One region of the Enterobacter sp. C4G1 genome, then DNA from elsewhere that is predicted to be linked to it. Evidence: predicted binding sites of a transcription regulator. Region 1 holds the regulator's gene; each other region holds the start of a gene.
What was found. The regulator PhoB, encoded in region 1, activates phosphate uptake and scavenging genes when phosphate is short. The targets are predictions, from matches to a motif close to CTGTCATAAAACTGNCNNAT.
Positions count from the first base shown of each region.

Region 2: a site for PhoB is predicted at 2,008-2,027, ahead of glpT (glycerol-3-phosphate transporter). Genes of this name have one in related genera too.
Region 3: a site for PhoB is predicted at 2,771-2,790, ahead of kdgR (DNA-binding transcriptional regulator KdgR). Genes of this name have one in related genera too.

Region 1 covers NZ_JBQVVV010000001.1:2,096,995-2,101,233, reverse strand. The annotation lists gene brnQ (branched-chain amino acid transporter carrier protein BrnQ) at 1-578, opposite strand, end outside; gene phoR (phosphate regulon sensor histidine kinase PhoR) at 988-2,283, opposite strand; gene phoB (phosphate response regulator transcription factor PhoB) at 2,305-2,994, opposite strand; gene sbcD (exonuclease subunit SbcD) at 3,182-4,239, shown strand, end outside.
Region 2 covers NZ_JBQVVV010000002.1:1,520,950-1,525,188, forward strand. The annotation lists gene glpQ (glycerophosphodiester phosphodiesterase) at 1-531, opposite strand, end outside; gene glpT (glycerol-3-phosphate transporter) at 543-1,895, opposite strand; gene glpA (anaerobic glycerol-3-phosphate dehydrogenase subunit A) at 2,151-3,779, shown strand; gene glpB (glycerol-3-phosphate dehydrogenase subunit GlpB) at 3,769-4,239, shown strand, end outside.
Region 3 covers NZ_JBQVVV010000002.1:1,097,985-1,102,223, forward strand. The annotation lists gene ACT9TW_RS19230 (MBL fold metallo-hydrolase) at 1-897, opposite strand, end outside; gene ACT9TW_RS19235 (YebO family protein) at 921-1,208, opposite strand; gene mgrB (PhoP/PhoQ regulator MgrB) at 1,283-1,426, opposite strand; gene ACT9TW_RS19245 (YobH family protein) at 1,587-1,826, shown strand; gene kdgR (DNA-binding transcriptional regulator KdgR) at 1,888-2,679, opposite strand; gene ACT9TW_RS19255 (MFS transporter) at 2,858-4,231, shown strand.

The DNA of each region.
Region 1 (4,239 bases):
CCGTTCACAAAACCGTTGGAGAACGCCGCATTTTTATAGGCATCCATCGCATCGCTGATAGGGCCAGCCGGCCAGATGATAGCCGCAACGGCCAGCACGATCAGCGCCACAATTTTCATTGGCGCCAGGAAGTTCCCCACGGTATCCAGCAGCTTGCCCGGATAAAGAGAAACCAGAATGACAATCGCGAAGTACACCAGGCTGTAGATAAACAGCGGCATCGCACCGTCGCCGGTCAGCGGAGCAATCCCCACTTCAAAAGAGACCGTTGCCGTACGCGGGGTCGCAAACAGTGGGCCAACAGCCAGATAGCAGACCGTCGCCAGCAGAACGCCAGCCACTTTACCGATCGGTGTGCTGAGGCTATCAACGCCGCCGCCGACTTTCGCCAGCGCAACGATGGTCAGTACCGGTAGACCCACGGCAGTAATCAGGAAACCAAACGCAGCAGTCCAGACGTGTTCACCCGCCTGTAAGCCGACCATTGGAGGGAAAATGATGTTGCCTGCGCCAACGAACAGCGCAAATGTCATAAAGCCCAGCGCGATGATGTCACGCGATTTTAAGTGATGGGTCATAAAACCTTACTGCCTGTGGATGTGGTGTTGAAAACGTTGAGATTTTCGCCATCCCTGACGGGACAATACAGCGGAAAATTTGCTCAATTTCAGCGGGATATTCTCCCGTCCTGGCGTGGAGAAGAATAGTTTTTCGATTTACCACGCAAATACAGTCGGTCTGACAGTATCTGGGGGGCAATTTAAACGCTTATAACGTTTAAAGGCAAGGTGGGATCGTAAAACCAGAACAATATGCCATCATGAAAAAACAGACCAGCACAATACGCTATTTATAAGAAAAACCCATGGCTAATCATGCGAACAAAAAAGCATCAGGCGTATAAAATTCACTCAGGCTTTACTTGACCGCAAAGCAAACGGGCCAGCAATGGCTGGCCCGTGGAAAGGAAAAATGACACGCCTGTTGTCAGGCAATTTTTTTGGCAATTAATCGTTCCGGGATAACGAAACTGAAACGGGTTCCTTTCCCCAGCGTGCTCTGAATATCGAGACGGCTTTCATGGTGATTGACCGCATGTTTCACAATCGCCAGCCCCAGACCGCTTCCTCCGGTCTGTCGCGAGCGTGCTTTATCCACACGATAGAAGCGTTCAGTCAGGCGAGGCAGGTGTTCCGGCGAAATCCCCGGCCCGTTGTCCTCAACGCTAAACTCCGCACCTGTCGGGGTATGTTGCCAGCGCACCACAATATGCGTCCCTTCTGGCGTGTGATTTACCGCGTTATAGACCAGGTTAGAAATGGCGCTACGCAGCTCATCCTCGCTGCCCAGTACTTTCAGGCCATTATCAACCTCAAAGGTCAGTAGATGTTTTTTATGGCTCAAGGTCTGCGCTTCGCGTTCTACAACGCGCAGCATCATCGGCACGTCGATAGTGTCATTCAACGCAAGCGTCGGGGCGGCCTCTATTTTCGATAACGTCAGAAGCTGTTTCACCAGCCCTTCCATCCGGTGCGTTTGCTCACGCATGGTATGCAGCGCTTTTTCGCGTGGCGCCCCTTCCAGCGTTTGCTCCTGCATCATCTCCAGATAGCCCTGCAGCACCGTTAACGGCGTGCGCAGCTCGTGGCTGACGTTAGCAAAGAAATTACGTCGCGCCCCTTCCAACTGGTGCATCTGCGTTACGTCACGCGCAACCATTAACCACTGCTGGTCGCTGTAAGGCATCACTCGGATCTCAAGGTGACGACCATTGTTCAGTTTCAGATTATGCGGGCGGGTAAAGTCGCGTTTTTTCAGATACAGCGTAAATTCGGGGTAACGCAGAAGGTTAAGGATATTCTGGCCATTATCATCCGGCCAGCGCAGGCCAAGCAGCTGTTGCGCCAGGCCATTACACCAGAAGATAGTCCCTTCTTCGGTGGTCAGAATCACCGCATCCGGCAGAGACTCCGCGCCACTGCGAAAACGTTTGATCAGGCTACCCAGCTCACGACGGCGCTTTTTATTACGCATCTGCATCTGGTGCAGGCCGTAGAGTAACGGCTCCCAGCTTCCGCTTCCCGGCGGAGGCGTCATACTGCGGTCAACCCACAGCCACCAGGAAAGGCGCAGTAAATTCCAGAAATGCCAGATCAGCAGCCCGGTGACCGCTGCCAGTAAAAACCACGGCAAGTGTCCCACAGATGCCCCCAGAATGAGGGCCGGGATACAACAAAGAATGAGTTCAAAAACGAGCCTTTTCCATGACAGACGTTCCAGCACGCGTCACACTCCTGTCATTGTTCAGAAACGGGTCGAAAAACGATAACCCGTGCCGCGGACCGTCTGCACCATACGATCGTGGCCGCTCAGTTCCAGCGCTTTACGCAAGCGGCGAATATGGACATCAACCGTCCGGTCTTCGACATAGACGTTAGTCCCCCAGACGTTATTCAGCAACTGCTCACGGCTATAGACACGCTCAGGGTGGGTCATAAAGAAATGCAACAACTTGAATTCGGTCGGCCCCATATCGAGTGGGTTTTCGCCGGTCATCACCCGGTGTGACGTTGGATCAAGACTTAAGCCCTGCATCTCAATCACCTCTTCCACCGCCATCGGCGAAATACGGCGCATCACCGCTTTAATACGGGCGACCAGTTCTTTAGGAGAGAATGGTTTAGTGATGTAATCGTCAGCGCCTGTTTCCAGACCGCGCACACGATCTTCTTCTTCACCGCGCGCCGTGAGCATGACAACCGGAATATCGCGGGTCATCGCTTCACGTTTAATGTGTTTGATGAACTGCAATCCCGAGCCGCCAGGCAGCATCCAGTCAAGCAAAATCAAATCAGGCCAGGGTTCGTTAAGTTGATTCACCGCGCTGTCATAATCTTCAGCTTCTACCGGCTGAAAGCCATTTTGTTCGAGCACGAAGCACACCATTTCACGGATCGGAGCTTCATCTTCTACGACCAGAATACGTCTCGCCATACTTTGCCCTGTCTTATCTTATTTAAGTTACAAGTTTGTAATGCGGCGTCATTATGCGTCAGATTTATGACAGATTTATGAAAAACATTACCACTATAAATGGCAAACTGTTGTTTTATTACAGCGGTTATTTTCCGTTCTCTGAAAGTTTATAATCCTATCCTCATTTTTTTGCCACGGAACCGTTATGCGCATACTTCACACCTCGGACTGGCATCTGGGTCAAAATTTTTACAGCAAAAGCCGCGCCGCAGAACATGAAGCCTTCCTGAACTGGCTGCTGGAAACTGCTCAGTCGCATCAGGTTGATGCCATCATCGTTGCCGGGGATATTTTTGATACCGGGCAACCGCCAAGCTATGCACGCGAACTGTATAACCGTTTTGTCGTTAACTTACAGCAAACCGGCTGTCATTTGGTGATTGTTGCGGGTAACCACGACTCCGTGGCAACGCTGAATGAATCCCGCGATATTCTCGCGTTCCTCAACACGACGGTCGTCGCCAGCGCCAGGCACGCACCGCAGATCCTGAAAAAACGCGACGGGACGCCGGGTGCGGTACTGTGTCCGGTGCCTTTTTTACGTCCGAGAGATATCGTTCAGAGCCAGGCCGGGCTTTCCGGCGGTGAAAAGCAGCAGCACCTGTTGCAGAGCATAACCGACTACTACCACCAGCAGTATGAAGCAGCCTGCGCCCTTCGCGGTAAACAGGCGATTCCCGTGATTGCCACCGGGCATCTGACCACCGTTGGCGCCAGTAAAAGTGACGCTGTACGTGACATTTATATCGGCACACTCGATGCTTTCCCGGCGCAAAACTTCCCGCCTGCGGATTACATCGCTCTGGGGCATATTCACCGCGCGCAGATGATTGGCGGCAGCGAACATATTCGCTATTGCGGCTCCCCGATTTCCCTGAGTTTTGACGAGACGGGCAAAGCCAAATCCGTGCATCTGGTGACGTTTACCGCTGGCAAACTTAGCGTCGTCGATACGCTGGAGGTTCCGGTCACCCAACCGCTCGCGGTACTCAAAGGCGACCTGGCGGCCATCACCACTCAGCTTGAGCAGTGGCGCGGCGCGGCGCAAGAACCACCGGTCTGGCTGGATATCGAAATCACCACCGATGAATATCTGCATGATATGCAGCGTAAAATTCAGGCCTTAACGGAAGATTTGCCCGTCGAGGTGCTGCTGGTGCGCCGTAGCCGCGAACAGCGCGAGAAAATTCTGTTGAGCGCTCA
Region 2 (4,239 bases), on a different contig from region 1:
CTTCCCTTCCTGATGATGGAACCACGGCGCTTTTATTTCCGGGTAGATGCCAATGTTTTTGCCCGTCGAGTGGTTCAGCCCCTGAACAAACTCTATCTCCTCTTCGAAGGTATGAATGCGGAAATCAGATTTGCCCATCGGGAAACGTCCCGGATAGACCTGCACTTTCTTGCCGTTTTCAATCTCAAAGCCTTCGGTAAATTTCAGCGAGCGAATCTCCGCCAGCGTGAAGTCGATGGCGTAATAGCGCCCGTCTTTACGGGCGCGATCCGGGAAACGTTCGGCCACATCTGTCACACGGTCAAGATAGTGGTCATGCAGGACAACCAGTTGGTCGTCCTTCGTCATCACCAGATCCTGCTCCAGGTAATCCGCGCCCTGCGCATAGGCCATCGCTTTCGCCGGCAGCGTGTGTTCCGGCAGGTAGCCGCTCGCGCCACGGTGGGCAATAACAATCTTATCGGCTGCCAGTGCGGAGCCTGTTATCAGACCGGCCAGCAACAGGCCGGTCGCAAGTTGCGTCAATTTCATCGTAATATTCCTTATCGACGACGCGCCAGCACTTCAGCGTGGTGACGTTTTTCACCAATCATCACAACAATCAGCAGCAGTACTGCCAGCACGCTACCGCCAATCATCACCATAAAGCCGCCATCCCAGCCGAAGAAGTCAACGGTATAGCCCACAATGGCGCTCGCCGCGACCGAGCCGCCCAGATAACCAAACAGCCCGGTAAAGCCTGCTGCCGTCCCTGCCGCTTTTTTCGGTGCCAGCTCCAGCGCGTGAAGGCCAATCAGCATCACCGGGCCATAAATCAGGAAGCCAATTACGATCATACAGGCCATATCCACTCCCGGGTTGCCCGGCGGGTTGAGCCAGTAAACCACGGTAGCGATGGTCACCAGGGTCATAAAGAACACGCCCGTGGCACCACGGTTGCCTCTGAACACTTTGTCCGACATCCACCCACACAGCAGCGTGCCTGGGATCCCGGCATATTCATACAGGAAGTAAGCCCAGGAAGATTTATCCAGCGCGAAGTGCTTAACCTCTTTCAGGTAAGTTGGCGACCAGTCGAGGATGCCGTAACGCAGCAGGTAGACAAACACGTTCGCCACTGCGATGTACCACAGCAGTTTATTGGGCAGCACATACTTCATGAAGATCTGTTTCGCCGTCAGCTCTTCTTCGTGTTGCTCGCTGTAATCATCCGGGTAGTCATTTTTATACTCTTCAATCGCTGGCAGACCGCAGGACTGCGGCGTATCGCGCATCAGCGCGAAGGCAAAAATGGCTACCACAATTGCGCCAAAGGCAGGCATGTAGAGCGCGGCTTTCCAGTCGTTGAACCAGGCCATCCCCAGCAGGAACAGCAGCGGCGGAATACCGCCACCCACGTTATGCGCACAGTTCCACACCGACACGATGCCGCCACGTTCTTTCTGCGACCACCAGTGCACCATGGTACGTCCGCACGGCGGCCACCCCATCCCCTGGAACCAGCCGCACAGGAACAGCAGCACAAACATAACGGCAATGCTCGACGTCGCCCATGGCACAAAGCCCATAAACAACATCACTGCGGCCGCCAGAATCAGACCGGCAGGCAAGAAAACGCGCGGATTCGAGCGATCCGACACCGACCCCATAATGAATTTAGAAAAACCGTAGGCAATTGAAATCCCGGACAGCGCGAACCCCAGGTCACCGCGCGAGAAGCCCTGCTCTACCAGATACGGCATGGCGAGCGCAAAGTTCTTACGTACCAGATAGTAAGCCGCGTACCCGAAGAAAATCCCGAGGAAGATTTGCCAACGCAGGCGACGGTAAAGCGGATCGATTTCTGCCTCTGGCAGACGCGCCCGATGCGGGGCAGGTTTGAAGATACTGAGCATGATAGCCTCCGTGGCCGTATTTGAATTTTCAGAGGGTTATCTACCCCCTAACTCCAGAGAGGCGGCGATGTTAAAAAATCACAGTGATTGTTACTGTGAAACAACGCACAGATTGTTACAGAAATATAACAGGATGCGCAAAAAAGCGCATGAAATCACGCTTCACTTTCGATTCTTGCTCGATTATGTTCGAAATCAAACAAACCACAGAATTGATGTGGCTAAATGGTAAAAAAACGAACATGAGGGAAGACAATGACAATTCACGATCCCCGCTATAGCGATGTGATTATCATTGGCGGTGGGGCAACAGGTGCAGGTATCGCACGCGACTGCGCCCTGCGAGGGTTAAATGTGACGCTACTCGAGCGTCACGATATCGCAACGGGCGCAACCGGGCGTAATCATGGTTTGCTGCACAGCGGCGCGCGGTATGCCGTCACAGACGGTGAATCTGCGCGCGAGTGTATTGCCGAAAACCAGATCCTCAAACGCATCGCCCGCCACTGTATTGAACCGACCGATGGCCTGTTCATCACCCTTCCCGAAGATGATCTCGCGTTCCAGCACACCTTTCTTACGGCCTGTACTGCCGCGGGTATTCACGCCGAAGCGATAGATCCCGCCATGGCGCGTCGCCTTGAGCCTTCTGTAAACCCGGCGCTGATGGGTGCTGTTAAAGTCCCCGACGGCACCGTGGATCCGTTTCGTCTCACGGCCGCCAATATGCTGGATGCCCGTGAGCATGGCGCCCGCATCCTGACCGGACATGAAGTCACTGGCCTTATCCGCAAGGGAGATAGCGTGTGCGGCGTGCGGGTGTTTGACCCGCAATATAATGAATACAGCGAACTGTATGCTCCCGTGGTGGTCAATGCGGCGGGGATCTGGGGGCAGCGCATTGCAGAATATGCCGACTTATCCATCCGCATGTTCCCGGCCAAAGGCTCGCTGCTGATCCTCGATCACCGCATCAATAACCATGTCATTAACCGCTGCCGTAAACCGTCTGACGCCGATATTCTGGTGCCGGGTGACACAATCTCGTTGATTGGCACCACCTCAACCCACGTTGACTACAGCGAGATTGATTACAACCGGGTGACCGCCGAAGAGGTCGATATTCTGCTGCGCGAAGGGGAAAAGCTGGCCCCGGTAATGGCCCGCACTCGTATTCTTCGTGCTTATGCTGGTGTACGCCCACTGGTTGCCAGTGATAACGACCCCAGCGGTCGTAACGTCAGCCGTGGCATTGTGCTGCTCGATCACGCACAGCGCGACGGCATGGAAGGCTTTATTACCATCACCGGCGGTAAACTGATGACCTACCGTCTGATGGCGCAGTGGGCCACAGACGCCGTGTGTCGCAAACTGGGCAATACTGAGCCCTGCGTTACCGCAGAGAGGCCCCTCCCTGGATCACAGCAATCCACCGAAAAAACGCTGCAAAAAATCATCTCATTGCCCGCGCCACTGCGTGGGTCTGCGGTCTATCGCCACGGTGACCGGACACCAGCGTGGCTCGGTGAGGGGCGACTTAGCCGAAGCCTGGTGTGCGAGTGCGAGGCGGTGACCGCTGGTGAAGTGCAGTACGCGGTTGAAAACCTGACGGTGAATAACCTGCTCGATTTACGCCGCCGCACGCGCGTCGGCATGGGGACCTGTCAGGGCGAGCTTTGCGCCTGCCGCGCGGCCGGGCTGCTGCAACGTTTTCACGCCACCACCTCAACCCAGTCGCTTGCTCAGCTCAGCGATTTTTTAAACGAACGCTGGAAAGGCATTCAGCCTGTTGCCTGGGGCGATGCCCTGCGCGAAAGCGAATTCACCCGCTGGGTCTACCAGGGGCTTTGCGGTCTGGAGAAGGAACAACACGATGAAATTTGATACGGTTATCGTTGGCGGCGGGCTGGCAGGTGTGCTTTGCGGTATCCGGCTGACACAGCAGGGCCTGCGCTGTGCGATTATTACTCGCGGCCAAAGTGCCCTGCACTTCTCTTCAGGCTCTCTGGATCTGCTGGGCGCGTTGCCTGACGGCTCGCTGGTCCACACGCCGCTAAAAGCCCTCGACAATCTGCCGCCTGAACACCCTTACACCCTGATTGGCGCGCAAAATGTTGCCCGTTTTGCCCATCAAACCGAAACCCTGCTGGCGGCTTGCGGCGCGCGCTTACAGGGCAGCGCCCAGCTCAACCATCAGCGGGTGACGCCGCTCGGCACGCTGCGTAGTGCCTGGCTTAGCCCGGAAGAGGTTCCCGTCGCGCCATTCAAAGCCAGACTCGTGCTGGTGGTGGGTATCAGCGGTTTTCTCGATTTCCAGCCGCATCTTGCTGCGGCCTCGCTTAAC
Region 3 (4,239 bases), on a different contig from region 1:
TTCTTCCAGCGATTCATCCCCCAATTCAAACACGCCCCAGTGAATGGGGAATGCCAGCGGAGCACCCAGTTGTTGCCATAACGCAACGGCAGATTGCGGGTCCATATGATGTACTGACATGAACCAGCGCGGTGCATACGCGCCAACCGGCAATGCGGCAGCGTCAATCTTTCCAAGCCGTTCGGGGATGGTGAGCAGCTCCGGCGTATAACCCGTATCACCGCTAAACCAAAAGCGATGATGACGGCTTTCAAATACCCAGCCGCACCAGAGGGAGCGATTTCGGTTCCACGGCGTGCGCATACTCCAGTGCTGCGCGGGTACAGCCGTGAGCGTCATACCCTGCCACGTTATGCTCTGCCACCAGTCGAGTTCAGTCACATTTTTTGCTCCCCGACGACGAAACCAGCTCGCCAGACCTAATGGCACAAACACGTGCAGATCGGGGAAACGACGCAACAGATGACGAACGGTGGCGGCATCGAGGTGATCATAGTGATTATGGGAAATGGCCAGAATATCGAGCTGCGGGAGTTTATCGACAGAGATAACCGGAGGCGTTTTACGCTCGGGCCCAAGAAAAGGAAACGGAGAGGCACGTCGGGAAAAAACGGGATCGGTCAGGATGTAATTCCCGTCCATACGCAATAGCATACTGGCATGGCCCAGCCACCATACGCCATCTTCGGATAACGCGTTAAGGGTTACAGGCTGCCACCACTGCTTAAGAAAGGTGTCATAGCCCGCTGCGGGCGGTTTAGGCAACCCGGCTGATTTACGCTCTTTTCGCCAGCGTTCGACATCTCCCTGCTGATGGCCAGCGGGGAGCGTATTGCGAAAACCAGCGGGGGTGTGATGCTTCAGGGAGGGGTCATACCAGGGATTTTTCCAGACCACAGCCACCTCCCGTGAATCACAGATTAACGTTCAGCCACCAGGCGAATAAAATCGTCTTCTTCTTTATCTTCAACAACCGCTTCTTTTACCGCTTCTTTCTCTTCTGGCTCGTTGGCTTCACACAGACGGCGCAGCAAGGCATTCTGTCGTTTCTGCTGATCGAGCAATGCTTCCAGTAACTCAATTTGCTCGTTTGTACGGGAGCTGGCGCGATTGACGAAAAACCACAGAACCAAACCCACAACCATAATAACCAAAGAGATAACCAGGGACGCCATGCTCAGCAGCCCTGAATTCAGTAACTCACCCATTTCACCACCTCAATAAAAACGTCTATTTTACCACTGGCGCGAAGGAAGGAAATCACCTTGAGAAAAAATGAGTCTTACCACGGAATAAACTTATTGATTGCACAAACGCCACTGAAGAACTGTACATCCTGATCGCACATCACATTGATAGTCTGCGTCCACAACACCACGCATGCTATCAGCACGATAACCAGAATTACCCAGCGTATTTTTTTCACTCCACACTCCGTCTTATGACCTGATGTAACCAGGTTAGCATGGCTATCTTAAACAGGGGCTAACTGTACTGTCATCAAGTACTTTTCGGAATAGTGCACTTGTTTCATTGCGTAAACCCGTTACGCTTAAAGGCATGACAACTAACAAAAAGAGGCAAAGATGCGTTTAATCATTCGCACCATTATTGCACTGGCCATTATCTGGATTGGCCTGTTATTAACCGGATACGGTGTACTTGTGGGAAGCACAGAAAATGCGGCGGGCTTAGGTATTCAGTGTAAGTATGTGACTGCTCGTGGGGTAAGCACGGCACAATACCTGCATTCAGACAGCGGTTTCATTGGGTTAACCAACTGCCCGGTGCTGCGCAAGATGACGGTCGTTATCGATAACGGCTAACATCACAACGGAAATTCATAAAAAACGCCGCGATTACGCGGCGTTTTTATCTTAGCCTGGATTAAAACGGATACTCGTTATAACCCATCTGCTCGGAGATTTTACGCGCAGCGGTATGCAGCATCGCCACATACTCGTGCAGACGTTCTTCAGAGAAACGCAGCGTCGGGAACGAAATACTCAGGCCGGCAATCACCACCCCGAAGCGATCAAACACCGGCACACCGATGCAACGCAAACCTTCTTCCTGCTCTTCGTTATCTTCGCCGTAACCCTGCTCGCGAACCTTATCGAGAACCGTTAACAGCTCATCAGTGCTGGTGATGGTTCGCTCGGTGCTGCGTTTATATTCCACGCCATCGAGGATCTGGGTCACTTCTTCACGATCGCGCCAGGCCAGCAGCACTTTACCGATTGCGGTACTGTACAGCGGGTTACGACGGCCAATGCGCGAATACATGCGCAGGTTGTACATGGAGTCAATTTTGTGGATGTAAACAATGCTGTCTTCATCCAGCGCCCCCAGGTGAACCGTCTCTTTGGTTAAACGAGATAATTCACGCATCTGGATATCGGCGCTGCGAATCAGATCGACGTTCTGGAGCGCGCGGGCACCCAGTTCGAAGAGTTTCAGCGTCAGAGAATATTTTTCAGATTCGCCTTCCTGCGCGACATACCCTAAAGACTTCATGGTTTGCAAAAAGCGATAAACGGTGCTTTTCGACATCATCACACGCTGCGACAACTCTGTAATACCAATTTCACGCTCTTCTCCGAGCGCCTGTAAGATGCCAAACACCTTCAGCACGGAAGAAACAGAATCTGGCTGCTTATCCAAATCTGCGATTGCCATTTATCACCTCATAGAGAGTGTTTTATAAAAATCAGAACCGGTTTTTATTATAAATTCCTGTCATGATACCTGCAATCAATCCCTGTTTACTTCGTTACAAATCTGCGACATAAAACGGAATTAACAATGCTAAAATAGTTACTCTGAGAATAATTTCACGTTGAGCTTTTTATTCCCCATGGAAAAAATCCCTTCTGATGGACTGCCTTTACCCCAGCGGTACGGCGCCATTGCCACCATTATTATCGGTATTTCGATGGCTGTCCTTGACGGTGCAATTGCTAACGTTGCCCTGCCAACCATCGCCAGCGACCTTCATGCCTCACCCGCCAGTTCCATCTGGATTGTGAATGCGTACCAGATAGCGATCGTGGTTTCTCTTCTTTCGCTCTCTTTCCTCGGTGATATGTTTGGCTATCGCCGGGTCTATCAGTGCGGTCTGGTGGTCTTTACGCTCACCTCACTTTTCTGTGCCCTGTCGGATTCCCTGCATACACTTACTCTCGCCCGTATCGCCCAGGGATTTGGCGGCGCAGCACTGATGAGCGTGAATACGGCGCTGATACGCCTTATCTACCCGCAGCGCCATCTGGGTCGCGGCATGGGGATAAACTCCTTTATTGTCGCGGTCTCCTCGGCGGCCGGGCCAACCATTGCCGCTGCAATCCTCTCCGTTGCGTCGTGGCAGTGGCTTTTTGCTATCAACGTGCCGCTGGGCATCATTGCTATCGTCTTTGCCCTGCGCTACCTCCCGGCAAATGGCCCGAAAAACACCATGCCGCGATTCGATTTACCCAGTGCGGTGATGAATGCGCTGACCTTCGGTCTGCTGATCACCGCCCTTAGCGGATTTGCTCAAGGTCAGTCCATCACCTTAATCGCCGCAGAAATTGCCGCGATGCTGGTTATCGGCTTCTTCTTTGTTCGCCGCCAGTTGTCCTTGCCTGTGCCCCTGCTGCCAGTTGATTTGTTACGCATTCCACTGTTTTCACTCTCTATTGGTACGTCAATCTGTTCATTCTGCGCGCAGATGCTGGCGCTGGTATCTCTGCCCTTCTTCTTACAGAGCGTGATTGGCCGTACTGAGGTTGAAACGGGGCTGTTGTTAACCCCGTGGCCGCTGGCCACGATGGTGATGGCACCGTTGGCAGGTTATTTGATTGAGCGGGTTCATGCCGGGCTGTTGGGTGCACTCGGTCTGGTGGTGATGGCAACAGGGCTTTTCGCTCTGGCATTGCTCCCCTCCTCGCCCTCTGACCTGGATATTATCTGGCGAATGATCCTCTGCGGCGCCGGGTTTGGTCTGTTCCAGTCACCGAACAACCACACCATTATCACTTCCGCCCCGCGCCATCGCAGCGGTGGTGCCAGCGGAATGCTGGGTACGGCACGTTTACTTGGACAAAGTACCGGGGCTGCGCTGGTCGCTCTGATGTTTAACCTCGCCGGTCAGAATGGCACACACGTGGCGCTGTTTACCGCCGGGACACTCGCTACCATTGCTGCGATTATCAGCGGGCTTCGCGTCACTCAGCCCGGTGTTCAGGCATAAAAAAAGCC